Humidesulfovibrio mexicanus: one gene and its partners. The protein of the gene in region 3 binds, or shares a complex with, the protein of the main gene of each other region. Links are inferred from orthologs where the notes say so. Each region holds a gene or a part of one and is shown on either strand. Other genes may lie near its edges. The genes, in order: rny, CHB73_RS06955 and pnp.

What was found.
Region 1: pnp (region 3) and rny share a complex: the UniProt entries of both Bacillus subtilis proteins name them as parts of the possible RNA degradosome complex. The link is inferred for Humidesulfovibrio mexicanus from one-to-one orthologs.
Region 2: pnp (region 3) and CHB73_RS06955 share a complex: the UniProt entries of both Bacillus subtilis proteins name them as parts of the possible RNA degradosome complex. The link is inferred for Humidesulfovibrio mexicanus from one-to-one orthologs.

What each region holds. Positions count from the first base shown.
Region 1 is NZ_FZOC01000008.1:65,126-73,208, forward strand. Bases 3,891-6,838 are described here. They hold rny (ribonuclease Y), read right to left. Parts: upstream 6,175-6,838; coding sequence 4,606-6,174; downstream 3,891-4,605. Other genes in these bases: CHB73_RS14530 (bacterioferritin), read right to left, coding at 3,891-3,954; CHB73_RS14535 (Fur family transcriptional regulator), read right to left, coding at 4,056-4,505; CHB73_RS14550 (cell division protein ZapA), read right to left, coding at 6,562-6,813; CHB73_RS14555 (hypothetical protein), read right to left, coding at 6,827-6,838. Also shown: CHB73_RS14510 (RHS repeat domain-containing protein), read left to right, coding at 1-225; CHB73_RS14520 (hypothetical protein), read left to right, coding at 1,125-1,451; CHB73_RS14525 (catalase), read right to left, coding at 1,600-3,048; more of CHB73_RS14530, read right to left, coding at 3,415-3,890; more of CHB73_RS14555, read right to left, coding at 6,839-7,009; bifunctional UDP-N-acetylglucosamine diphosphorylase/glucosamine-1-phosphate N-acetyltransferase GlmU, read right to left, coding at 7,041-8,083. UniProt on the Bacillus subtilis protein: Endoribonuclease that initiates mRNA decay. Initiates the decay of all SAM-dependent riboswitches, such as yitJ riboswitch. Involved in processing of the gapA operon mRNA, it cleaves between cggR and gapA.
Region 2 is NZ_FZOC01000003.1:51,477-59,586, forward strand. The notes cover bases 1,184-4,114. They hold CHB73_RS06955 (ATP-dependent 6-phosphofructokinase), read right to left. Parts: upstream 3,344-4,114; coding sequence 2,024-3,343; downstream 1,184-2,023. Other genes in these bases: CHB73_RS06945 (helix-turn-helix domain-containing protein), read left to right, coding at 1,249-1,512; CHB73_RS06950 (hypothetical protein), read left to right, coding at 1,535-1,933; rfaE1 (D-glycero-beta-D-manno-heptose-7-phosphate kinase), read right to left, coding at 3,416-4,114. Outside these bases: CHB73_RS06940 (ArnT family glycosyltransferase), read left to right, coding at 1-1,129; more of rfaE1, read right to left, coding at 4,115-4,477; CHB73_RS06965 (ParB/RepB/Spo0J family partition protein), read right to left, coding at 4,586-5,503; CHB73_RS06970 (hypothetical protein), read left to right, coding at 5,606-6,037; CHB73_RS06975 (ParA family protein), read right to left, coding at 6,047-6,817; CHB73_RS06980 (NAD-dependent epimerase), read right to left, coding at 6,962-7,969; CHB73_RS06985 (hypothetical protein), read right to left, coding at 8,039-8,110. UniProt on the Bacillus subtilis protein: Catalyzes the phosphorylation of D-fructose 6-phosphate to fructose 1,6-bisphosphate by ATP, the first committing step of glycolysis.
Region 3 is NZ_FZOC01000001.1:401,618-412,197, reverse strand. The notes cover bases 6,652-9,647. They hold pnp (polyribonucleotide nucleotidyltransferase), read right to left. Parts: upstream 9,271-9,647; coding sequence 7,033-9,270; downstream 6,652-7,032. Other genes in these bases: rpsO (30S ribosomal protein S15), read right to left, coding at 9,501-9,647; CHB73_RS01930 (winged helix-turn-helix domain-containing protein), read left to right, coding at 6,652-6,933. In the rest of the region: CHB73_RS01955 (hypothetical protein), read left to right, coding at 1-313; CHB73_RS01950 (ATP-dependent helicase), read right to left, coding at 320-2,551; CHB73_RS01945 (alkaline phosphatase family protein), read right to left, coding at 2,548-3,858; CHB73_RS01940 (DUF2156 domain-containing protein), read right to left, coding at 4,111-4,989; CHB73_RS01935 (MATE family efflux transporter), read right to left, coding at 4,986-6,365; more of CHB73_RS01930, read left to right, coding at 6,529-6,651; more of rpsO, read right to left, coding at 9,648-9,770; tRNA pseudouridine(55) synthase TruB, read right to left, coding at 9,836-10,580. UniProt on the Bacillus subtilis protein: Involved in mRNA degradation. Catalyzes the phosphorolysis of single-stranded polyribonucleotides processively in the 3'- to 5'-direction. Necessary for competence development in Bacillus subtilis.

The DNA of each region.
Region 1 (8,083 bases), on a different replicon or contig from region 3:
CCCTCACTGCTTTCCATCAAGCGCGACGCGCAGGGCCGCATCGCAGAACGCACTCTGAACTTCGGCAGCGAGGCCGAAATTCGGCACTACGCCTATGATTCCGCCGGACGCCTCGCCCGCGTCACCGATGGCACCGGCGGTCTGCTGGAGTCCTACCAGTACGACCACGAGGGCCGACGCCTCGCCGACATCAACCCGCAGCGCTTCCGCGGCGAGCGGCGCTAGAGCTATAACCCGGGCGACCGGTTGGGGCAGGCCGGTGCCACTCAATACGGCCACGACAAGGCGGGCTTCCGCAACCTGAAGCTCGAAGGCGGCCGCGAGACGAGATACCACTACGAGCCCGGCGGCCTGCTCATGGGCGTGGACCTGCCCGACGGCAGGCGCATCGACTACGCCTACGATGCCGACGGGTTGCGGCGCGAGAAGCGCATCAACGGGCGGCTGGTCGAGGCTTATCGTTGGCTCGATCCGCTGCGTCTTTCGGAATTCCACGATGAACGCGAGTGGTGGCGGCTGGCATACCTTGAGGGCCGGACGCCCGTTGGTGTGACGAACGGCGACGACTCGTACTTGCTGCTCTGCGACCAAGTGGGCACGCCGTTGGCCCTTGCCACCACGGATGGTCATGTTGTACAGACGATGCAATACGACAGCTTCGGAAACCTGTTGCAGGTGCGGGGTGACGTGGTGCGCCTGCCCATCGGCTTCGCGGGCGGGCTCTTTGACGCCGACACCGGCCTGACGCGCTTCGGCTGGCGCGACTACGACGCCGACACCGGCCGCTTCACGGCGCTTGACCCCATGGGCGCAAAAGGCGGCGACAGCGACTGGTACGGCTATTGCGTGGATGATCCGGTGAACCGGGTGGATGCGTGGGGGCTGGATTGGGGTTGGGCTGACGTTGCCTCCTATGGTTCAACCATTGCGACAGAAGCACTCAAGCAGGCGAAAGTCATCGGCACGAAGGTCGCCACAGGCGTTGGAATTCTCACCGCTCCGCTTGGCGACATGCTCGACCCGACACCGGTCAATGATGTTTACGAGGAGAGCAAAGAGTACTGGGACCAGTGGGGCAAGGAGCCCGAGGACTTACGGAATCGCCATTAGATTTTACAGGGAGCATGCTGATGGACTGGACAAACGTCGCCTTCATGGGCGGGATAGCCGCCATGCTTATCGCTGCGGTGGCGTTCATCGAACGCAGAAGAGCGGCGGGGAAGCCAATTCGTGATGCGTATTCCTTCCGAGCAGTCCAGCAGGTGGTCGGCGGTGGCATTCTCGGCGCCAGCGCCATTGCCGCTCTGACCTATGCTGTCACTGGCTCCGCAGATACGGCTCTCGGCCTGGGCGGCATCATCGCCGGCGTGGTTCTCCTCGGTGGCCTGCGTGGCTTCTTCAGCGAATTCCTGCGCAAACGAGATGGAGCAAAGAGTCTGGACAAACCATAGCCGCGATTACCAAGGCATGTCCCATTTGAAAGCAAACGGGGCGGGGAGCGCACAAACTCCCCGCCCCGTCGTCGTTTTGGGATACGCCCGGCCGGGTGTTACATTTCTCCCCTTGACCGGGGGGCGGGGGCGGGACCCCTGTTTTTTGTTACTTCGGAACCTTCAGTCCCAGGGCCTTGGCCACGCCCGCGCCGTAGGCCGGGTCGGCCTTGGCGCAGTTGCCGATGTGCCGGAGCTTGATCTCCTTGGGCGCATCGCCCATGGCCCGTGCGGTGTTCTCGAAGAGTTCCTGCTGCTGCTTCTTGCTCATGAGCCGGAAGAGCTCGCCCGGCTGGGAATAGTAGTCGGCGTCGTCCTCGCGCGCGTTCCAGTGCTTGGCCGCGCCGGAGAGCTCCAGCTGCGGCTCGTGGTATTCGGGCTGCTCCTGCCATTCTCCGTAGCTGTTGGGCTCGTAGGCCAGCGTGCTGCCGTGGTTGCCGTCCACGCGCATGGACCCGTCGCGGTGGTAGCTGTGGAAGGGGCAGCGGGCCATGTTGACGGGGATGAGGTGGTGGTTCACGCCCAGGCGGTAGCGCTGGGCGTCGCCGTAGGAGAAGAGCCGCCCCTGCAGCATCTTGTCCGGCGAGAAGGAGATGCCGGGCACCACGTTGGCCGGGTTGAAGGCGGCCTGCTCCACCTCGGCGAAGTAGTTTTCCGGGTTCCTGTTCAGTTCAAGCACGCCCACTTCCATGAGCGGCGCGTCCTTGTGCTTCCATACCTTTGTGAGGTCGAAGGGGTGGTAGGGCAGGGCCTTGGCCTGCTTGTCGGTAAGCACCTGCACGAACAGGGTCCAGCGGGGGAAGTCGCCCCGCTCTATGGCGTCGTAGAGGTCGCGCTGGTGGCTTTCGCGGCACTTGCCCACCAGGGCCTCGGCCTCGGCGTCGGTAAGGTTCTTGATGCCCTGCTGGGTGCGCAGGTGGAACTTGCACCAGAAGCGCTCGTTCTTTTTGTTGATGAAGCTGAAGGTGTGGCTGCCGAAGCCGTGCATGTGCCGGTAGCTGGCCGGTATGCCGCGGTCGCTCATGACCACGGTGACCTGGTGCAGGGCCTCAGGCAGGCTGGACCAGAAGTCCCAGTTGTTCTTGGCGCTGCGCAGGTTTGTGCGCGGGTCGCGCTTCACCGCGTGGTTCAGGTCCGGGAACTTGAGGGGATCGCGCAGGAAGAACACCGGCGTGTTGTTGCCCACCAGGTCCCAGTTGCCCTCCTCTGTATAAAACTTGATGGCGAAGCCGCGGATGTCGCGCTCGGCGTCGGCCGCGCCGCGCTCGCCCGCCACCGTGGAGAAGCGCACGAACAGGTCGGTCTTCTTGCCGATCTTGCCGAAGATCTTGGCGCGCGTGTATTTGGTGATGTCGTGGGTGACGGTGAAGACCCCGTAGGCTCCGGAGCCCTTGGCGTGCATCCTGCGCTCGGGAATCACCTCGCGGTCGAAATGCGCAAGTTTCTCCAGGAACCAGACATCCTGCAAAAGCTGTGGGCCGCGCGACCCGGCGGTGAGCACGTTCTGGTTGTCCGGCACGGGCGCGCCAGCGTTGGTGGTCAGCTTCTTCTTGACCATGCTTTCCTCCGTTTCCGCCAGAGGCGGGCTGTTTCCGGGAATTACGCAGGTACATAGCATACGTGTTGCGGAATACAAGTTGTCGTCTCAGGAGAAGACTCTTTGTTTGGATAATTATTATCCATAGAGAGTCGCTCCTGTCAACTGGCGTCCGCAGCAGGGCCACGCATTTGGGCTGCGGGAACAGCGCCTGGGGGATCGCCTCGCATGGCCGAGGCCGTGGAGTATTGTGTCTGCGCACAGGCGAAAGGTCCCCAATCGGCCATGCGGATGCATGACCGTCCGGAGGCTTCATGGCGGGGCACGGGCCGTGGCCCTTTGGTGGGAGCAGGGGGCGAGAGGGCCCCCTGCGGTTCGTTTCGGGTGCTATGCCCCGGCGCCGGGCAGGGCGAAGCCCTTGGTGGTGCCGCCGGTGGAGGAAGGCGTTCCCGCGATGCGCGAGAGGTAGGAATCGCCGAGGTTCTGGATGTGCCCGGCAACGTTGTCGAAGTGGTTGAAGTGCACCTGCTCCTCGTCGATGATGGTCTGGAAGAGGGTGGTGCTGATGTTGTCGCCGCAGTCGCGGCAGACCTGCAGGAACTGGTTGTACGCGTCGATGGTGTCGTCTTCGAGCTTGGAGTCGAAGGGGAAGATGGTGCGCACGTCCTGTCCCTTGATGACCGTGCCGTCGCCTGCGGTCACGGGTTCTCCGCCCAGTTCCTTGATGCGCTCGGCGAACATCTCTGCGTGGCGCATTTCGTCGATGGCGATGAGCTTCATGTTGGCGGCCATTTCGCCATAGTCCATGCTGTCCAGGTTGTAGTGCTGGTTCATGTACTGGGTGATGGCGGTGAGCTCCATGGCGCGCGCCTTGTTCAGGACATCAAGCACCTTGGCCTTGCGTTTTTCTCTGCTTTCAACTGCCATGACTGGCACCTCCGGGTATGTTGAGGGTCGGTCCACAGGGTTTCCACTCCCTGTCACTTTAGGGCAAAGCGCAGGGCGAGGCAAGGCTTGAGGGGGAGAGCTTAGGACCGTGCGCGGCAGGCCGGGCAGAGCCCGAAGAGGTCGAAGCGGTGGGAACTGACGGCGAAGCCGCTCTGCTTTGCGATGCGGGACGCCAGTGCGTCTACTTCGTCATCTGGGCAGGGCGGGTCGGTGATGCTGCCGCAGCGGGTGCAGATGAGGTGCGGGTGCGGGCGCGGGTGGCGACCGTCGTAGCGGCTGCCGAGTTCGCCGAAGCCCAGCTCCAGCACCTCGCCCAGCTGCTTCAGCAGGTGGATGGTCTTGTACACCGTGGCCAGGCTGGTGGTGGGGAATTCGGCAAGGATGGCCGTGTGCAGTTGCTCCACGCTGGGGTGGTCGTCGCGTTCCAGCAGCTGCCGCACGATGGCGACGCGCTGCGGCGTGAGCCTGTGCCCGGCCTTGCGCAGGCGCTGGAGCAGCTCGTCAAGGCGTGTGGCGGCGCAGGTGTTCATGTTTTTAAGTGTACGGCAGCGGACAGCGGCGGGCAAGGGGGCAAAAAAAAGCCGGAGCACTGATGCTCCGGCCTTTTTTGCCGACAACAGATGGCACCGCCTACTTTGCGTAGCCCACGGCGCGCTTTTCGCGGATGACCGTGACCCGGATCTGGCCGGGGTAGGTCATGTTGCTTTCGATTTTGGAGGCGATGTCCTTGACCAGCAGGTAGGTCTGTTCGTCGGGCACGCGCTCGGCGTCCACCATCACCCGCACCTCGCGTCCGGCCTGGATGGCGTAAGCCTTGCTGACGCCGCCGAAGCTGGTGGCGATGCCTTCCAGCTCCTCCAGGCGCTTGACGTAGTTCTCCAGGAGCTCCTTGCGGGCGCCGGGCCGCGCGCCGGAGAGGCTGTCCGCCGCCTGGACCAGGGTGGCGATGGCGGTCTGCGGGGGCACATCCTCGTGGTGGGCCTGGATGGCGTGCACGATGTCCTGGCTTTCGCCGTGTTTCTTGGCCAAGTCCGCGCCGATGACGGCGTGGGGGCCTTCGATCTCATGGTCCACGGCCTTGCCCAGGTCGTGCAGCAGGCCTGCGCGCTTGGCCATCTTTTCGTCCAGGCCCAGCTCCGCGGCCATGATGCCGCAGAGGAAGGCCACCTCGATGGAGTGCTGGAGCACGTTCTGGGAGTAGCTGGTGCGGTAGTGCAGCTGGCCCAGCAGCTTGACGAGCTCCGGATGGATGCCGTGCACGCCCACGTCGAAGGTGGCCTGCTCGCCGATTTCGCGCAGCTTCACGTCCATTTCCTGCTCCACCTTGCGCACGATGTCCTCGATGCGCGCGGGGTGGATGCGGCCGTCGTGGATGAGGCGCTCAAGGGCCTGCTTGGCCACCTCGCGCCGCAGGGGGCTGTAGGCCGAAAGGACCACGGTTTCGGGCGTGTCGTCGATGATGAGGTCGACGCCTGTGGCGGCCTCAAGGGCGCGGATGTTCCTGCCCTCGCGGCCGATGATGCGGCCTTTCATCTCCTCGCTGGGCAGGGGCACGGCGGTGACGGTCTGCTCGGAAACGTAGTCGCCCGCGTAGCGCTGTATGGCCAGGGAGAGGATTTCCTTGGCCTTCTTGCCCGCCACTTCCTTGGCCTCGGTCTCGATGTTGCGGATCATGCGCGCGGCCTCGTGGCGCGTGCGCGACTCCACCTCGGTCATGAGGCGTTCCTTGGCCTCCTCCACGGTGAGGCCGGAGATTTCCTGCAGCTTGCGCTCGTGGATGTCGTGGGCGGCGTCCAGGGCCTCCTGCTTTTCAGCCAGGCTCTTTTCCTGCTTGATGAGCCGCTTTTCCAGCTCCACCACGCCGGATTCCTTCTGGGCCACCTTTTCGAGTTTGCTTTCCAGGCGCTCTTCCTTCTCCTGCAGGCGGCCCTGTTCGCGCTTCAGGGTCTGCTCGCGGTCCTTGTACTCGCGCTCCTGCTCCTTCTTGAGGGCGAAAATTTCGTCCTGGGCTTGCAGCCTGGCCTCCTTGCGGGTGGCCTCGGCCTCCTTCCTTGCCTCTTCCACGATGCGTTCAGCCAGGTCGCTTGCGTCCTGGTTGCGTTTTTTGGAAAGGTAGCTGTTGAGATAGTAGCCGCCCGCGAGGCCGATGATGAGCGCCAGGCCATCGAGGGCGATGAGCAACAGGATTGAATCAGACATGCGCTGCTCCTTGCCGGTTATGTTGACAGGCCATGCTGGCCTGATGCGCGCCGGCGGGCGAAAACGCCAGCCAAGCTCGTGCGTGAACCGTTTGGGGCAGGTGTCTTGGAGAGGAGGGTGGACTTTTGTCCGTTGCGGAAAATACAAACAGCCGCCGGGGCCATTTAGCCCCGGGGCGCCGTGTTGCTCTTGGAGTTTTGAACCTCGTTTAACGAGGTGGGGTCCTCCGTCTCTCCGTCAGGCTGCCCGCTCCAGGGCGGGTGTGCACACGGGAGGGAACTGGCGGATCCCGTTTAATGCGTATTGGCTCAAGAACTCAAAAACAATCACGAACTCCCCAGGGGTTTTGCCGCTGTTCGTATGCGCAAGGCTGCATTATCCAGCCTGTTATCGCCTCTCCAAGAGCTCCTGCATTCGGGCCTCAAGGGCCGCAAGCTTCCGCCTCGTTTCGAGATAGTCGTCCGCCATCCCAAGGGCCAGAAGCGTGAGCAGTTTCTCCCTGCTTATGTACCGTCCGCCCTTGCTCAACTCGGAGAAACGTTCTTCGAGCAGGGCCTGGGCAACCTGGATGCGTTCAAAGTCCGCATCCGTCTTGAAGGAAATTTCAAGACCGTTGACCGTTATGGTGTAGCTCGGCATGGCGTTCTACGGTCTACTGCCCGCCGAGGGTCGCCTGCACCTTCGTCAGAAGGGCCTCGATGCGGTCCTGCACTTCCTTCCGTTTTCCGGCCTCGGCTTCAAGCTGTCCAGCCAGGGTCAGATTTTCCTCTTCCAACTGCCGAACACGCGTCATGAGTTCCTCAAATCGCGCTTCCAGCCTTTCGATAAGTTCCATGGTTTTGTTCTAACGCTTCCGGCGGGCGAAATCAAGGTTTCTTGCCCCGCCCCTCAAGATTGATCTGCTTGGAGCGGGCCACGCCCAACGCCCTGTCCGGAACGTCTTTTGTAATCACGGAACCGGCGCCGACAAGGGCGTTTTCCCCCACGCGCACCGGGGCCACAAGGGCCGTATTGCTGCCGATGAACGCGCCCGCGCCGATGTCGGTTTTGTGTTTGCGCGCGCCATCGTAGTTGCAGGTGATGGTGCCCGCGCCGATGTTGGCGCCCGCGCCAACCTCCGCATCGCCCAGGTAGGAGAGATGCCCTGCCTTGGCCCCAGACCCGAGCACGGCCTTTTTCATCTCCACGAAGTTGCCCACATGCGCGCGTTCGCACAGCTCCGCACCGGGCCGCAGCCTGGCGAAGGGCCCGCAGTCGCTGCCTGGGGCAAGGCGGGCCTGCTCCAGGTGGCTGTGCTCGCGGACGGTGCTTCCGGCTTCGAGCACGCTGTCCGTGAGTTGGCTGAACGCTCCCACCCGCGCCCCGCTGGCAATCCTGCTTGCGCCGAGCACGCGGCAAGGGCCGATGAGCTCCGCCCCTGGCTCCACCTGCGCTTGCGGTCCCACCACGATGCTGTCCGGGTGGTGCAGGATGACGCCGGATTTGAGCAAGCGCGACACGATGCGCCCGCGCAGGCGTTCCTCGGCCTGGGCCAGCTCCAGGGGCGAGTTGACGCCGAGTAGGTCCAGGGCGTTGTCGCGCCGGTGCGCGCGCACGGCCAACCCGGCGGCCAGGCCGTTGGCCACCAGATCGGTGATGTAATACTCCCCGGCGCGGTTGGCGCTGGTGAGCGAAAAGAGCGCGGCTTCCACCGCCGCCACGGAAAGGCAGAACACCCCGGTATTTACCTCGCCGGTGTCGGTCCCGTGCCGCGCGGGGTCGAAGTCCTTGGCCTCGACAATGCCGGTCACCCGCCCGTCCGCTCCGCGCAGCACCCGGCCGAAGGAGCCGGCATCGGGCAGCACGGTGGTCAAAAACGCGATGTCCGCGCCCTCGCGCACAAAGCCCAGAAGGTCGTCCAGGTCCTGGG
Region 2 (8,110 bases), on a different replicon or contig from region 3:
CAAGGACCGCGGGCTGTGGCCCTTTGCGCTTTTGGCTTTGGCCTATGGGGTGGGTATTCTCGCCAAATACACCATGCTCGGCCTGGCCGGGCTCGCCGTTGTCCATGGTTTGCTGCTCCAGCGCCGCAACGCCTTGCCGCCGCGCTACTGGCCCCGCCTTTTCCTGGCGCTGGCCTTGGGCGCGTGCCTCGGCTTTTTGCCCACCCTTATCTGGAACATGCAGAACGGCTTTGTCGGCTACAAGCATGTGCTCCACCTTATTGGCGTGTCCGGGCAGGGGGCAAAGACCTTGTTCCGGCTTTCCCGCGTGCCGGAATATGCGGGCGCGCAGTTCGGGTTTGCCCTGCCCTGGTGGTTCTGGCTCATGCTGGTCGCGGGGTGGCGCGCCGGGCGCATCGCCTGGCGAGGCGTCACCGCTTCCGGACAGGGCGGCCTCGATTTCCGGCAGTCGACCTTGCTGGCCGTGTTTTTCTGGCCCATGACGCTGTTTTTTCTGGCCTGGAGCTTCCACACCAAGGTTCTTGCCAACTGGAATACGGTGAGCTTCGTCGCGGGTGCGCTTTTGTGCGCAGCGGAGCTTGACCGGCTGCTGCGCAGCGGCCTTTCCGCGCGCGGCTGGTTCTGGCTCAAGGCAGGTGCTTACGCCAGCGTCGGCTTGATGCTGTTTCTCCACCTGCATCAGCTTTTGCCCATTCCTCCGGGTTTGAACCCGGCCCATCGGCTCAAGGGCTGGGAGGATCTGGGCCGACACATGCGCTCCGTGGCCGACACCCGCTTCGCGGATCCGCAGCGTGTGTTTTTCATGAGCGATGTGTATGACATCACGGCGGAGCTGGCCTTTTATGTGCCCGGACAGCCGCGCGCGTACTGCCTGTGGTGGGACGGGCGGCGCATGAACCAGTACGATCTTTGGGGCGGGCCCAAGGACAAGGAAGGGTGGGACGCCATCCTCGTGCTGCGTGGCGATTCTCCCGGCGTTCCGCCCGTGGCCACGGAAATGTTCGCCGCAGTGGCCGGGCCGTATCGATATGTTGCGTCCTATCGCGGCCAACCCGTGCGGCCGTTCTATTATTACCTCTGCATGGGCTACAAAGGCTTCTGGCCTCGCCGGGACACGGGAGCCTATTAGCCCGCTTTTCTGCCCGTAAACGCCATCCTGGCGAGCTGATTTTTCGACACCGATGTGCATGGATGACATCCGTTGACATTCTTTGACAACGGGTGCATACACATGTACATCAGTGTCCCATGATAGACACTGAAGGTCCCGCGCCGGATGGGGGAGGGTGTCTCCCCAGGCTGCTCACCATACGGGAAGTCGCCGACATCCTTCGCGTCCACAACCGGACTGCCTACAGGCTGGTCAAGGACGGCAGCATAGCCGCAATCCGGGTGGGAACGCAGTGGCGGGTGCCGGAATCGGCCCTGCATGAGTATGTGGCCAGCGGCTGGCGGCACTGGCGGCCGGAACCTGCCCGCAACAAGCCAAGGCAGTGCAAGTTGCCCCTTTGATGTCCACGACCCAGGAGAACGCATGAACCGCACGCCCCAGAACATGTCTCAGCACAACGTTCCTCGCGCCGTCAGCCTGCCCAACGATTTTGGCGCTCCTGTCGGCATTACCGGGATCCTTGTGGCCGAGGACATCCATTTCAGCACAGGAACCGGGCTGTTGACGGTGGAGAAGCTGTACCGCAGCGAGGAAGGCTCGGTCGCCTATGGCGTCATAGCCGCCTCCGGCGAGAGCCGCGAGCGTCGAGCCTATCTGCTGGATGAGCGCGACGGGCATGTCCACGCCGATTGCTGTGGGCGCGCCCTGGAGCTTCCCCTGGACGACATGTACGAGCTGTTGGCCATGGCCCTGCAGGCCGAGGATGCCGCCAGCACCCTGGACGAGCACATGCTGCTGCGTCCCGCGGTGAACGAAGACTAGTCTTTCAGCCCACCTCCAAGAAAACGAAGACGCCCGGCAAAACCGGGCGTCTTTTTTTGCGTGCGCGGCAGGCCTGCGGCAAACGGCTTGTCAGCCCTGCTGTGGCATCTCTTCCTGGCCGGTGGATTCGAGCACGGCGCGCCAGTAGTCGGACGCGGTGTTGAGCTTCTTGCGCTTCATGGTCACCAGTTCCAGGGGCACATGCACGAAGCGCGATTGCAGGCGGCTTACCACCATTCCGGTTCTGCCGGACATGGCCGCGTGCACGGCGTTTTGCCCCAGGAATCCGCAGTACACGCGATCATTGGCGTTGGCGGGCACAGAGCGGATGATGTAGCTCGGGTCGATGAATTTGATGGTGGCTTCCATGGCGCGAGCCTTGAAATGCTCCTTGATGCGCGCGATGAGCAGGGAGCTGATGTCGCAGAGCACCGGGTTGCCCGAGGCGTCTGTGCGGCCGCTGGCTTCGCAGAGGTGCTGGCCTGCGCCTTCGGCCACCACGATGACCGCGTGGTGGCGCGTCGAGAGCCGGTGTTCCAACTGGTCCAGCAGCCCGCCAGGCCCATCCAGGGCAAAGGGGCTTTCCGGAACAAGGACGAAGTTCACTTCCTTGAGGGCGAGCGTGGCCTGGGCTGCGATGAAGCCGGATTCGCGCCCCATGAGCTTGACCACGCCGATGCCGTTGAAGGCGCCGACCGCCTCCACATGGGCGCAGGCGATGGCCTCTGTGGCCTTTTCCACCGCCGTGTCAAAGCCGAAGCTGCGTCCCACGAAGTTGATGTCGTTGTCGATGGTCTTGGGGATGCCGATGACGCTGATGCGCGATTTCCTGGCCTGGATTTCCCGGACGATGTTGGCGGCGGCCTTCATGGTGCCGTCTCCGCCGATCATGAACAGCACGTTGACGTTCATGCGCTCCAGGGCGTCCACGATCTCGTCCGGGGCCTGCGGACCGCGTGAGGAGCCCAGCTCGGTTCCTCCGAACACATGGAAGTTGCTTACGTTCTTAGGCGTAAGCTCAATGATGTCGTGGCCGTACTTCGGGATGAAGCCTTGCAGTCCATAGCGGATGCCGATGACCGAGGCCACGTTGTAGTTGTGGTGCGCGTCCATGACGATGGCGCGGATGACGTCGTTGATGCCGGGGCACAAGCCGCCGCAGGTGACGATGGCGCACTTGACCTTGGAGGAGTCGAAGTACATGGCGCCGCGCGGTCCGGCCTTTTCGAACTTGAAGGGCACGCCCGGCCCGGCGGAAACGTCGGCCTCCTCCTCGGTCAGCCGCAGTTCCAGGGTCTCGTCCTGGCCCACGTAGCGGCCATAGCGCAGGGGAGAGGGGATCTTGGCCGCGCCAAGGGTCTGGATGCTTGTCTCCAACCCTGGAGTTTTTGCGGATGGGGCCTTGGCCATAGGGCGACCTCCATTTCGTTGCAGTTTGTCGAAGTTGCGGCCCCTGGTCCGATGGGGCGCACTCCCATGCAGCTACCCTAAAGAACGCGCTCCGTAAACCGCCCTGGCAGCGAAAGCGGTCTCGTCCATTCCGGGCAGCGTCGCCATCGGCTGTGCCGGGCGCGATTGCACGGCCTGTCGCAGCCCGTCCACGGTGGGCGTGGCCGCGCCCACCTGGCCCACCACGATGCCCGCGGCATGGTTGGCCAGCACGGCCGCGTCCACAAGGGGGGCTCCGGCCGCGAGGGCGAGGGCCAACGTGGCGATCACCGTGTCCCCCGCGCCGGTAACATCGAAGACCGTGCGGGCGAAGGTGGGAATGTGTCGCGCCGAATTCCGGGACTCGAACAGGGCCATGCCCTGGGGGCCAAGGGTGATGAGCAGGTGCTGGCAATCCAGCCGCCGGAACAGGGCCTGACCCACCGTGGCCGGGCCAAGTGGCCAGGAGCAGGGCATGGCCGCTCCCTCGCCCGCTTCCTTGGCGTTGGGGGTCAGAATGTCTACGCCCTGGTAGAGGTCGTAGTTCTGCGGCTTGGGATCCACAAGGATCCGCGGACGCCTGCCATGAGCGCCCTTGAGCGAGCGCAGCGCGTCCATGAGCGGAGCGGTGACAACCCCTTTGCCATAGTCGGAAACGATAATGATGTCGATGTCTTGACTGTGCTCACGCAGGATCTCCAGCAGCTCTCCAACCACGCTCTCCGTGAGCGGATCGGCGTCTTCCCTGTCCACCCTGACGATCTGCTGATTGTTGGCGATGATCCGCGTCTTTCGTGTTGTGCGGCGGCGATCCGCGTGGACAAGCCGGGTTTCGACGGCGCTTTCGCGCAGCAGGGCGTTCAGGCTTTCCCCATCCCGATCGGTGCCGATCACGCCCGCGAGCAGGGCCTGACCACCCATGGCGTTGATGTTGAGCGCCACGTTTCCGGCGCCGCCCAGCACATATTCTTCGCGGATCACCTCAACCACGGGCACCGGGGCCTCTGGCGATATGCGCGACACCTGCCCGAAGGTGTAGTGATCGAGCATCAAATCGCCGATTATCATCACGCGTTTGCCCTGCATCTGGTCCAGCAGTGCATTCATGTCGGTCATGATCATATGCCTTTTACGCAACGGTTATGATGGTGGACGTTCATCCATATTTCCTGGCGCGACAAGCTGTTCTGCCTGATGATGATCTGGTGATTGCCGCGATCACCCTTAAGGCAGGCCAAGGAGCGTGGTGATGCGCTTCAGGTCGGCCTGGGTCTGGTAGTGCAGGGAGAGCACGCCCCGGTCCGGGCCTCCGGAAATCTTGACCGTGCCGCCGAGCACATCGGCCAGTTGGCTTTGCAGGTCGGCCAGGGTCGGGTCTTGGGGCTTCACGCTGCGCTGCCCGCGGGGGGCCTTGCCGCGCGGCTTCTCGGTCCCGTAGAGCTCCTCGGGTTCGGCAAGCCTGCCGTTTTCCTTGTAGAAGCTGGCCTCGGCCTCGGCCTGGCGGACAGAGAGGTTGAAGCCCTTGATGCGGCGGTACACCTCATGCGCTGCTTCCGGATCAACGGACATGATGGCCCGGCCATGCCCGGCCGTGAGCACCCCGGTCTGGATGTCGCCCTGAATATCCTCCGGCAGGTTGAGCAGGCGGAGCGAGTTGGCAAGGGCCGAGCGGCTTTTGCCGACCTGCCGCGCCAGTTCCTCCTGGCTCAGGCCGAAGTCCTTGAGCAACTGCTGGAAGCCTTTGGCCTCTTCAATGGCGTTGAGGTCGGCGCGCTGCAGATTTTCGATGAGCGCGATGGCCAGCGTTTCAAGGTCGGTGAGCACGCGCACCAGCGCGGGGATCTCCGTAAGGCCAGCCATCTTCGAGGCGCGCAGGCGGCGTTCGCCGGCGACCAGCTCATATGGAATGCTTTCCCCGGTCACCGGTCGGACCAGCACCGGTTGGAGCACCCCCTGGGCCTTGATGGAATTGCAGAGATCCTCAAGCGCCTCGGGGTCGAACTCCTTGCGGGGCTGGTGCGGGTTCGGCCTGATGGAGGCGATTGGCAGATGCTTCACCTCGGCCGAATTGACCGATTCCGGCTTGATGCTTCCGAGCAAGGCGTCAAGACCTCGCCCCAACCCACGTTGACCTATGGCCATGGACATCCTCCAGATGCGCGCGCGGCGCCGTGGCCAGACTGGGCTTGCCAGTATGACCGGCGGACACTATAAGGGCTTAACCCGATCAGCGAGGTGCCGCGCATGAGTATACAGTTCGACTCGTTTCAGGAGCTTTACGACGCCGAGGGCCAACCCCTGGGCGCCTTTCTCGGACCCGAGGCCTGGGCCCTTGTGCGGGAAGCCGTGCTTGCCCGCTACGCGCAGCCAGCGCTGCCTCCCGAGGCTTCCGAGCCCCTCCAGGACTGGCGCGACCTTGTCCAGTTCTGGGACTTTAAATACCCTGTGGACCACGATGTGGCCTGCGAGGTTTGCGGCAACAGCACAAGCGCCTGGGAGCTGGACGAGCCCCGCAAGTTCGTGCTCACCGCCGCCAACCTGGGCGGCCTTGTGGCCTTCCGCTGCCTTGGCTGCGGGGCCAAGATACTCAAGCGGCATTTCAAGGACAGCATCAAGGTCGAAACCCGCCCCTTCATCGAGGAGAAGTCTCCCCGGAACCTTGGGCGCGGCAAGTAGCCCGCAACGCTACTCCCGAACCTTGCTCCGCACCACTTCCTGCGCCAGGGCCATGTACGCCTCCGCCCCGCTGGAGCGGATGTCGTAGGTGATCACCGGTTTGCCGAAGCTGGGCGCTTCGGAAAGCCGCACGTTGCGTGGAATGATCACCTCGAACAGGTGCTGGGGCAGGGCTTTGCGCACCTCGTGCTTTACCTGCCAGGACAGCTTGTTCCGCTGGTCGTACATGGTGAGCACCACGCCCAGCACTTTCAACTCCGGGTTCAGGCGCTTCTTGACCAGCTCGTAGGTCATGAGCAGCTGGGAGAGCCCCTCCAGGGCATAATACTCGCACTGCAGCGGCACCAGCAGTTCGCGCGCCGCGCACAGCGCGTTCACGGTCAAGATCCCCAGCGAAGGGGGGCAGTCGATGATGATGAAGTCGTACTCGTCCTCCACCGGGCTCAGCAGGTCGCGCACGTAGTATTCGCGGCCAAGCTTGTCCGCCAGCTCTATCTCCGCGCCGACCAGGTCCTGCGTTCCCGGCAGGAGCGAAAGATAGGGGATGGCCGTGGTGACGATGGACTTGCGGACGTTTTCCGGATCGAACAGCGCCGTATAGATGTTGGCGCGGTCGTCGCCGGGGTAGAACCCCAGCCCGCTGGACGCATTGCCCTGGGGGTCGCAGTCCACCAGGAGCACGCGCTTTTCCATGACGGCAAGCGATGCGCCGAGGTTGACCGCAGTGGTCGTCTTGCCGACACCGCCCTTCTGGTTTGCAACAACAATTCTGCGTGCCACGGGTCCTCCTGGAAAAGCGGGGGATGGGACGTTTCACGTGAAACACTCGCCCGGTGCCGGGTGTTTCACGTGAAACAGGTCACTGAAAGGCAGGATACGGTGCGGGCGAGGCAAAATCAAGGGGCGCAGTGCGCTCGAGATGCGTTAGACCTTGAAATACTCCCTGTACCAGTCCACGAAGCGGGCAATGCCTGTCTCAATGCTGGTGGCGGGCTTGAACCCGACGTCGCGGACCAGGTCATCCACATTGGCTTCCGTTGCGGGAACGTCGCCCATTTGCATGGGTAAAAGTTCCCTGATGGCCTTCTTGCCCAGGCACTCTTCCAGGACCTCGATGTAGCGGGAAAGCTCAACAACGTTGTTGTTGCCGATGTTGTAGAGCCGGTATGGGCCGGGGCTGGTGGCCGGGTCGGGCTTGGCGCCTGACCATTGGGGATTGGGCTCCGCCGTGTGCATGGTCACGCGCACCACGCCTTCGATGATGTCGTCGATGTAGGTGAAGTCCCGGCGCATTTTGCCGTAGTTGAACACCTTGATGGGCTCGCCGGCCAGAATGGCCTTTGTGAACAGGAACAGTGCCATGTCCGGTCGGCCCCAGGGCCCGTACACGGTGAAGAAACGGAGCCCGGTGGTCGGCAGGCCGTACAGGTGGCTGTACGTGTGGGCCATGAGCTCATTGGACTTCTTTGTGGCGGCGTACAGGCTCATGGGGTGGTCCACGTTGTCGTGGACGCTGAGCGGCATGGTGGTGTTCAGCCCGTAGACGGAGCTGGACGAGGCGTAGGCCAGGTGCTCCACTTTGTTGTGGCGGCACCCTTCCAGGATGTTCAGAAACCCGACCACGTTGGAGTCGATGTAGGCGCGCGGGTTTTCGATGCTGTAGCGCACCCCGGCCTGAGCGGCCAGGTTCACCACGTGAGTGAAGCCGTGCTGTGCAAAAAGCTTGGCTACGCCGTCGTTGTCCGCCAAATCCATGCGGACGAACGTGAATTTGGGATCCGGCTTGATCAGTTCCAGGCGGGAGAGCTTGACCTCAACGGAATAGTAGTCGTTCAGATTGTCCAGGCCTACGACCTCGTGCCCCATGGACAGCAGGCGTCGGGACAGGTGAAAGCCGATGAAACCAGCGGCTCCGGTGACAAGTACCTTCATGCGGATGTTCCTTGGTTATGGTTCTGCGCGGTGCGGCGTGTGTATCCGCCCGCGTCGGCGATTGCAAGATCAGGCGAGGCGCAGGGCCTTGGCGCGCGCCAAGGCGATATGCAGCTCGTGAGGCAAAAGCGGGAGCAGGGC
Region 3 (10,580 bases):
GGCCTTTGCCACCGTACTGGAGGAACTGGACGCACTCAAGTGGACCACGGCGACCTATTTTCTTTTCCTCGCCCACCCCGACCGGCATCCCTTCGTCAAGCCGTCGAACATGCAGGAGGCGGCCAAGGCCTACGCCTTCGACATCGGTTACGATTCGCGACCCAACTGGCGCAGCTATTCCCGGATGCAGGATTTTGTGCGCTATGTGGCCGGTGTGCTGGAGCGGCGCGGCGGCATGGCCCCGCGCGACTGCATCGACGTGCAGGGCTTCATCTGGTGTTCGCTCCAGGCCGTGTCGGCGCGCAAAGGCTAGGGGGCGCTACAACAGCTTCACGTAGTCCTTCACGATGACCTTGAGCCCGAAGCCGGGGAAGTTCACGCGGTATTTGTCCGGTGGAATCTCGGCGATGATCTTGCCCTGCCCGAAAATTTTGTGCTCGCACAGCCCGAATTTGGACTGCGCGGCATCCATGGAGGATTTCGGCGGCGGCGCTGCGGCGTGTTGCGCGCGTGGTGCTGCTGCCGCGCTCACCGGCCGCGCGCCGGGCTCGTAGTCCGGCTTGCGTGGCGGCTCCGGGCAGACCACCGGCGGCAGGTAGCCATCGTCGCGGGTCATGGCGCCGGGCCGCACCTGTTCGTCCTTTCTGCGCAGGCCGCCGGTGTAGGTCTCCACGAAGCGTTCGGCCACGGCGTCCGGCAGTTCGGCCACAAAGGGGCTCACCACGGCGGGCTCGCGGCAGTTGTTGAAGCGGTTGAACACCGAGCCCGGCACGATGAGCGCCAGCTCGTCCTTGGCCCGAGTGCAGGCCACGTACATCAGCCTGCGCTCCTCCTCCATGTCCTCCTGCCTTTGCAGCGCCTTCTTGGACGGGAAGCGGTCCTCCACCAGGTCGATGATGATGACGCCGCGCCATTCCAGCCCTTTGGCCGAATGCACGGTGGAGAGCACCACAGCGTTTTCGGCGCGCTCCTCCTCCTCCTTGGCGCCGTCCAGGCACAGGTCGGCCAGGAAATCCTCTATGCTGGCGTAATTGACCACGATTTGCGCCAGCTGCTCCAGCCCGGCCTGGCGCTTGGGATAGTCGTCGGGATACAGGGTCGAGAGGCTGGGCGCGTAGAAGCTCATGGCGCGGTCCAGCGCGGCGGCGGGCGCGTGGGCCAGTTTGCGCAGGGCGTCCAGCTCGGCCAATAGCGGCGGCAGGTCGGGGAAGCGTTTTACGTGTTTGTCCAGGCCCTTGGCGTCTCCGCCCAATATGGCCTGTGCGATCTTGCTCGCGGTCTTGACACCGACGCCCTTCAGGAATCCCAGCACGCGCTGCCAGGCCAGCAGATCCGCCGGGTTGGCGGCCAGGCGCAGGTAGGCCAGCAGGTCCTTCACGTGCGCGGCCTCGTTGAAGCGCACGCCGCCATACTTGCGGTAGGGCAGCCCGGCGCGGGTGAGGGCAACTTCCAGCGGATAGGACTGGTAGCCCGCGCGGAAGAGCACGGCGATCTCGTGCAATGGGTGGCGGGAGGCCATGTCCACAATGAGCCCGACAACCTGGGTGGCCTGGGACTGGTCGCTCAGGGTCTGGAGGATGCGCGGCCGTGCCCCGCCCTCGCGCTCGGTGAAGAGCTGCTTGTCGAACTTTTGTTGCGCGCCCGCCAGGATGACGTTGGTGAGGTCCAGAATGGGCTGGGTGGAGCGGTAGTTCTGCTCCAGGCGGATGACCCGGGCGTTCTGGAAATGCTGCGGGAAGTCCAGGATGTTGGCCACCACCGCGCCCCGGAAGGCATAGATGGACTGGGCATCGTCGCCCACGGCCATGACGTTGCCCGCCTCTCCGGTCAACAGCCGCACCAGCCGCGCCTGCACCAGGTTGGTGTCCTGGTATTCGTCCACCATGACGAAGGGGTAGCGCCGCCTCAGGCCGTCACGGATTTCCGGGCGCTCCACCAGCAGGCGCTCCAGTTCGAAAAGCAGGTCGTCGTAGTCCATGAGCCCCTGGGCGCGCTTGGCCCTGGCGTATTCCTCGGCCAGGCGCTCGATGTCCGGCTGATAGGGCAGCAGGTGGTAGGCCTCGCGGTCCAGGATGCCGCCGATGGAAAGCTCCTTGTTGCGGCTCTTGGTGATGATGTCGGCCAGGGTGGCGCGCTTCGGGTAGGAGCGGTCGCCCTTGCCGAGGTCCAGGTGCGCCTTGAGTTCACCCAGCAGATCCTCGGAGTCGGATCTGTCCATGAGCGTGAGGCCCTGTTCGTAACCCGCGTCAAAGGCGTTGCGGCGCAGCACGGAGTAGGCGAAGGAATGGAAGGTGCCGCCGCTGGCCCCTGTGAGCGGTCGTCCCAGCACATGCCCGGCGCGCAGAAGCATCTCCTGCGCGGCGCGGCGGGTGAAGGTCAAGAGCAGGATGTTTTCCGGCGAAACGTGCGTCTCCACCAGATGCGCCAGCCTGTAGACAATGGTGCGCGTCTTGCCGCTGCCCGCGCCCGCGATGACCAGCACCGGCCCGCCCATGTGCAGGGCGGCTTCGCGCTGGGCGGGATTGAGCTCCCGCTCGAAATCTATGCTCATAGGATGATGGTGCTCCGCTTGTCCTGTGTATCGCAAAGTCCGAAATGCTCCAGCACCAAACGCCCTGTGTCGCGCAGGCGCGCGGGGCGGCCGTCGTCCCGAGTGTCCGCGAAGAACACGTCCTGCGGGCTGTGCATTCCCTGGCGTCCAAAGTGCCCGAATATCTCCGCGCGGTCAAAGCGCGCCTTCAGGTCCACGCCGGGTTGGGGAACGCAGACGAGGTCCGGTGCGTGCGTGGTTCCGTACAATTCGGGACCGTCGAGCACCTGCTCCATGACCGTGCGCCCCCGCCACGAAAGACCGCGCAGCACGGCGCGCAGATCGGCCAGCAGGGCCGGGGCGTCGGCATCACCCACGCGGCCCCGCGCGAAGCGCCCGCGCCGGTGCAGCACTATGCGGCCAGGATCCATGGCAAAGGCCAGGGTTTCCTCGCCAATGACCCCGGCGTCCCATTCATCCCTTGGGGGGCGTGCGTATTTGAGAAACCCGGCCTCGAAGAGCACGCGGTTCAGGTCGGCCTCGGCCTCCAGGCGACAGAAGCCGTGGTCCGCGAAGCTCACCAGCCGCTTGGGCTCCGGCAGCGCGTCGAAGCGGTCCAGCACCTCGCCAATGGCCTGATCCCACTGGCGCAGGAAGGCCAGACAGTCCCCGTGCAGCGGATGCGCGGCGTCTTCCACGGCCGGAAACAGAAAATGGAACAGGCGGTCCGTTTCCGTCAGCACACACACAAACAGGTCCCAGGCAAGGTCCGGCCAAAGCAGATCAAGGGCCGCGCGCCGCCCGGAAAGCGAAAGCCTGAGCTGGCCAAGCAGGTGCTCCGGGTCAAAAGCACCGCGCGTGGTGTCGCCTTCCACCACATATCCCGCGGCGGTGAGCGGTCCCAGCAGGAAGGGCGGAAACACAGCCTGCCGGAGGCTCTCCGCCACGAAGCCCGCCACGAGCATTCCCTTGAGCGGGGTGGCCGGGGCCATGTTGGGCAGGTTCAGCACCCGCGACACGAGTCCGGCACGGCCCAGGCGCTCGAAGATCGTCGGGGTGCGCACGTCTGCGAAATTGGCGATGCGCAGGGTGTAGGCCTGCGGGTCCAGCACGGTGAAGCCGTGCACCCCGTGGACGCCCGGCCCCTCGGCCGTGAAAAAGCTCGTCCAGTTGACGGGCGAGAGTTCCGGAAGCTCGCTTTCAATGGCGCGGGCATGGGGCAGCAGGCGCGCAAGGTTGGGCAGCTCGGGACCCAGGGCACGGGCCAGGGCGAGCGGCAGGCCGTCCAGTCCGAGAACGACGAGGCGAGGGCGGGCGGAAGAGCTCATGGCCGGGCGGGGGGGAAGGGGGAGGAAAGGCTGAATATGCCTCCGGCGGCCAGGGGGCAGCGCCCCCTGGACCCGCCAAGCCGCGAATCTCCGGGGCAAGGCCCCGTGGATTCGCGCAGGGAGGAGACACTGGGCCGGGCAAGCTGGAGCGTTTCAGCCATAACGGGAGTCCAGAGGGGCGAAGCCCCTTTGGCCCCCGGAGGGTGTCCCCGGAGCACCCGGCCAGGTGCTGGCGCGGCCGGAGTGATGCTGCTATACCAGCTCAACTTCATATTTTTTCATGAATTGCACCGGGTTGTAGGAAAGTTTGGCCTTGCGCAGGCCCTCGTCGCCCAGGTCCTGCTCACGGTTTACAAGGGTGAAGCGGCCTTGCTGCGCAGCCAGGAAATGCTTGTTGATGGCCTGGTACACGCCCTTGAACCGCGTGTCGCCCTTCTCGAAGTGGATGACGATGGTGTCGCGGTCGAGCTGTTCGCCCACAGTGTAGGCAATGACCTTGCCCGCCACGCGGATGGTGCCGCCGATGAGTGCTCCCATGCGGTCGAAGCTTTTCAGAACGCGGGAAATGGCTTCGTTTTCGGCCTCCAAGGCCTCGGAGGGATGTTCCTGCCAGCCGTGCCACTCGGCCTGCATGTCCAGCACCTCCTCCACGCAGTCGTCCTGCATGGGCGTGTATTCGAAGATGTTGGCCTTTTCGAACTGGTTGAGCAGATTCTTTTTTTTGTGGAAGCGGTTGCCTTTCAGCTCCATGAGCTCAGGAACGGAATAGACATAGTCGAAGTGGTCGCGGGCTTCCTCGGCGCGCAGACGGCTTCCAAAGGCCTTGGCCCACATTTCCACCAGCATTTCCGGCACGCGGGTAAAGCGCATGGGCCCGGCCATGCACGGCAGCCCCGCCCAGTCCACCTTGGCCCAGTCGCCCACCGGAGCCCAAAGAATGGTCTTGGGCAGGCTCTGGCGGATCCAGACCAGGCCGTCGGCCAGCCGCCAGCCCAGGCCATAATGGCCGGTCCAGCCATACAGGTTGGCGAAAGCGTAGTCGGAGGTGACCTGCGGGCACGCGGCCAGCGCGGCGCGGTAAGCCTCCTGGTGTTTCAGGCAGATGTGGTCGAACGTGTCGCCGTGGGTCATGGGCGCGCTCCATTGCGGGTTTTGGACATGGCGAAGCGCTGCCAGTCCTTGTTGAGGTAAATGTATAGAAGAATGGCCGCCTGGGCCGCCTGAGAGGCAAGCATGGATATCCACACCCCCGTCGCCGTGCCGAGAACCACATGTCCGAGCCAGTAGGCCAGGGGCAGGCGCACCACCCAGGTACCCAGGCCCATGCCCACGAGGTTGTACACCGTCGCCCCAGCACCCGCCAGCGAGCCCGCCAGGATAAGCGTGGTGAGGGTGAAGGGGATGGCCAGCACATTGTACACGAGATAGTTTTCGGCTTCTGCGCGCACAGCGGGGTTGGGGGCGATGAAGGCGGCGATGTCGCCGAGAAACGGCCAGAGGGCGATGGCGAACAGTCCGATGCCCACAAGTCCGACGCCAAGGATGTGCAGACCCATGCGCCGGGCCTCTTCCGGCTTGCCCTCGCCGAGCAGGTGGCCCACAAGGATGCCTGCGGTAAGGTTGAGGGCGAACGCAGCGAGAAAGAGCATGGACTCCACCCGCGCTCCAGCGGCCATGCCGGCCAAGGCGACGACGCTGTTTTGCGGCAGGCTTGCGGTGATGGCGAACAGCACAAGGTAGCCGAAGTGCCAGACCACCTGCAGAAGCCCGGCGGGCAGCGCCACCTTGAGCAGATACGGCAGGGCGCGGCGCGCCCAGCGCCAGGGAGCGAAGATTTCGCGACGCAGAATGCCGCCGCGCCGCAACACCGCAAGGCCGAACAGCGCTCCGGCGGTGACGGAAAAGAAGGTGGACCAGATGACGCCGGTGACGCCGAGACGCGGCAGTCCGCACAATCCCAGTCCCAACCCCAGGTCGCCCAGCGTGTTCACCAGCGTCACCAGAACCATGGTGTACAGCGGCGTCATGACCTGCCTGCGAGCCCTGAACACGGCGTTCTGCATAAGCATCATGTAGTAGGGAGGCAGGGCGAAAAGAAAGACTTCAAGGATATGGTCGGTAAGGGGGGCGATGTCCTGGGGCACCTGCAAGGCCCTGACGAGCAGGGGGCGCAAAGGCAGGCCCAGGCCCACCAGGGCCAGGCCGGACACGGCGGCGATGGCGAGGCACAGCCCGGTATACCGGTCGGCGCGCAGACGTTTGCCTGCGCCCAGGGACTGGCTGATGGCGGCGACCGCTCCGCCAGATACGGCTGTGACGATGATGAGGAACAGGAACAGCGACTGCGTGATGATGCCCAGGCTGGCCTGCACCCGGTGGTCGATCTGCCCCGCGACCCAGACATCCACGAAGCCCACCAGGAAGTTGAAGAACATCATCAGCATCTGGGGCCAGGTAAGGCTCCAGATCTGAAGGGCGGAATGGTTCATGGGGAATTGCGGTTTCATGGTTGTCCTGGCGCGGCGCTTTTGCCCGGGCCGAAGGATTCAAGTAGCCACGAAATGCGACCTGCCAAGGGGCTTGCGTGGAATTTCTTTACCTTGGACCGTAGTTCTGCCATAAGTTTTGTATGAGTCAGGCGCTTCACGCGCCAACTGTGGAGGTTACGAAATGAGCACAGAACTCTCCAAGGGCCGGACTGTTGGCGACGCGCCAACCCTGCGCGTCCACCTGTGGCTGGAGTCCGGAGGGGGAATGGTGTTCGGCTTGGGGCGCGTACAGCTTTTGGACTTGGTGCGGCGGCTGGGCTCCCTGAACAAGGCGGCCAAGGAGCTTGGCATGAGCTACCGCGCCGCCTGGGGACGCATAAAGCGAACCGAGGAAGCCCTGGGCGAGTCCTTGCTTGCAAAGGCCAGCGGGCGCAAGGGCTATGAACTGACACCGCTCGCGGAAGCCTTGCTGCGGGATTTCGCCCTGTGGCACCAGGAGGTGGAATCTTTTGCTTTGGAGCGCGCAAAAGTCCGTCTGCCTTGGGACATCAAGCCCTTTGCCGAGGACGCGGCCCGGAAGTCCTGAGCACGGACCCGCCAACGAAACGGGCCGCCTCCGACGCGCCGGTTCCTCGAAGGGAATGCCGACACGCCCGAGGCGGCCCGTGCTGCTTCGTCTTTTGGCCTAGCGGCGTCCGCCGCGATCGCCGCCGCGTCCTCCGCGACGGTCGCCGCGGTCGCCGCGGTCCCTGCGGTCGCCGTCGCCGCGCGGGGCGGGCCGGCGGAACTCGTCGATGTTCACCTCCTGGCCGGCCTGCTCCATGAGCCAGGCCTTGCGCGACAGGCGGATGCGCCCACCCGGCTCAAGCTCGATGACCTTGACCCAGACTTCCTGGCCGAGCTGGAGCAGGTCTTCCACGCGTTCCACGCGTTCCACATCAAGCTGCGACACGTGCAGCATTCCTTCGGCGCCGGGCAGGATCTCCACCAGGGCGCCGACCTCCAGGATTTTTTTGACTGTGCCCAGGTAGTTGCGGCCCGGCTCCGGGGTCTGGTCGTAGTACAGCACCATGGCCTTGGCCTTGTTCAGGCTCTCGGAGTTGGGGGCGAAGATGGCCACCTTGCCGGAGTCCTCGATGTCGATGTCGGCCTGGGTTTCGGCGGTGATGGCCTTGATGTTCTTGCCGCCAGGTCCGATGACGCTGCGGATCTTCTCGGGGTTGATGAACACCACCTCCATCTGCGGGGCCAGGTCGGAGAGCTGCGGCCTGGGCGCGGCGAGGCACATGTTCATGTGCTCCAGGATGTGCTGGCGGGCGTCGCGGCTCTGGGCCAGGGCGCGGCGCAGCACATCGTAGGGAATGCCGGAGGTGATCTTGATGTCCATCTGGATGCCGGTGATGCCGCGCGCGCTGCCGGCCACCTTGAAGTCCATGTCCCCCAAAGCGTCCTCGTCGCCCAAAATGTCGGTGAGGACGATGTAGTCGTCCTCCTCCTTCATGAGGCCCATGGCGATGCCGGCCACGGGCTCCTTGATGGGCACGCCCGCGTCCATGAGGGCGAGGCTTGCGCCGCACACCGTGGCCATGGAGGAGCTGCCGTTGGAGTCCATGACTTCGGAGACCACGCGCAGGGTGAAGGGGAACTCGTCAGGGTTGGGGAGCACGGGCATGATGCTGCGCTCGGCCAGGGCGCCGTGGCCGATGTCGCGGCGGCTGGGGCCGCGCAGGATGCGCACCTCGCCCACGCAGTAGGGCGGGAAGTTGTAGTGCAGCATGAAGCGCTTGGTGTCCTCGCCCACCAGGGTCTCGATGCGCTGCTCGTCGCGGCTGCTGCCCAGGGTGGCCACGCACAGGGCGCTGGTTTCGCCGCGGCGGAACAGGGCGGAGCCGTGGGTCATGGGCAGCACGCTCGCATCAATGGACAAGGGGCGCACGGTCTTGGTGTCGCGGCCGTCCAGGCGGACGCCCTCTACGCGCACGCGCTGGCGCACGATCTTCTTGTCCAGGTCGGCCAGCACGCCAGCGGCCTGCTTCTGGGCGTTCTCGACTTCCTCGAATTTCTCGGCCACGGCCTTGAGGGCTTCGCTCTTGGCGGTCTCCTTGGCGTCGCGGCGGGCCATTTTCTCGGTGAGGGCGCAGGCGGCCTTCAGGCTCGGTGTGGCGATCTCCTCGACAAAAGCGGCGATGGCGGGATCGGCCTTGGGCGCGACGACCTCGATCTTGGGCTTGCCCACCTTCTCGCGCAGCTCATCCTGGATGTCGAAGGCCGGGGTGAGCTGCTTGTGGCCCCACTCCAGCGCTTCGGCCACCAGTTCCTCGCTCACGAACTCGGCACCGCCTTCAACCATTACGATGGCCGAACGGGTGGCGGCGAAGATGAGGTTCAGGCTGCTTTCATTGGCGATCTGCTTGTAGGTGGGGAAGAGCACGAACTTGCCGTCGATGTAGCCCACGCGCGCGCCGCAGATGGGGCCTTCAAACGGCATGTGCGACAGGTGCAGCGCGGCGGACGCGCCGGTGATGGCCAACACGTCGGGGTTAATGGCGTTGTCGGCCGAGAGCACGGTGGCGATGACCTGCACCTCGTCGCGGAAGCCCTTTTTGAACATGGGGCGGATGGGACGGTCGATGAGGCGGGAGACCAGAGTCTCGCGCTCGCTGGGACGGCCGATCTCGCGGCGGAAGTAGCTGCCGGGGATGCGCCCGGCGGCGTAGGACATTTCCTGGTAATTGACGGTGAGCGGGAAGAAGCCGCGGTCGATTTCCAGGGGCTGGCTGACGGCGGTGACATGCACCACGGTGCCGCCGGACTGGAGCCACACGGCGCCGCTGGCCTGCTTGGCCATCTTGCCGTGCTCCAGGATGATCTCCAGGTCGCCCGCGCGGGCGGAAACACGAGTCTTTTCAAAAGGAACGAGCATGAATACTCCTTGGGGTTGCGGCCCCGACGCCTGCTCCATGCCCGATGTTTAGCCGGCTTGGGGGAGGGCTCTTGCCTGGTGTGCAAGAACGCTCTCCGCAGCCAACTAAAGGGGTCTTGAGCGTCATGCGCGTCGTGGCGCGGTTGTGGGCGGGACGATCCCCGCCATCGGGAATGCCCGCCTGGCGGGGGCGATACGTTTCGCCCCGCCAGACGGGTTTTTTGTGGTTTCTACTTACGCAGACCCAGGCGCTCGATAAGTTCGCGGTAGCGCTGGATGTCCTTGTTTTTCAGGTAATTGAGCAGCTTGCGGCGCTGGCCGACGAGCTTGAGCAGGCCGGTCTTGGAGTGGAAGTCCTTCTTGTGCACCTTGAAGTGCTCGGTCAGGTAGGTGATGCGCTCGGTCAGAAGCGCCACCTGCACCTCCGGAGATCCGGTGTCCCCTTCATGCCGCTTGTACGTCTCAATGACCTGGTTCTTTCCTTCAGGCGTCATAACCACAGCAGTTTCCTCCTTGTCCCGTCCGCAACACTCGCGGCGGAACAGCTGTGCCGGCAAGCTCCCGTTCAGGTGGCGGGGGCGGCGTCCATCCACAATCCACGCAGGATGGTCCAGCGCAACATGCCGTCCTTGGTTTTGGCCTCCGCCAGCGCAACAGGCTCCCCCTTGTCGTCCACCAGCATGACCTGCTCGCCGGGTTTCCCCGTAAGCCCGTCACCGCCGGGTCCGCCCGCCGGAAGCCAGGCCCCGTTTTTGACCAGGGCCGCCAGGGCGGGGGAAAGGGTGATGCTGCGCCAATGCGGGAGCATCTTGCCCAGCGGGATAACCCGCGAGGCGAAGCGCTCCGGCTCTCCAAGAACCGCATCCAGGCTGGTGGCGGCGTCAAGCCCGTAGGGCTCGCACGCCTCCCGCGTGAGCTGCGCAAGCGCCGCTCCGCATCCGAGCCGAATCCCCAAGCTGTGGACCAGGGAGCGAATGTACGTGCCTGCCAAGCAACGTACCCTGAACCGTGCGAAGGGGAGCTCAATTTCCAGCGGTTCGACCTCATACACCTCTATCCGTTTTTCCTTGACCGGCACATCCTCGCCCTTTCGAGCGAGTTCGTAAAGGGGCGTGCCCTCGTGCTTGGCCGCGGAATATGCGGGGACTTCCTGTTCCGTGAGGTCCTTCCAGCCCAGGATGGCCTCCCGCACATCGTCTTGCGAAATTCCTTCTATGCCTCTTTGCTCAACCACCTGGCCTTCCATGTCGTAGGTGTCGGTGGCGAGGCCCAGGCGCATGGTGCCCGTGTACACTTTGGCACCGCTGGTG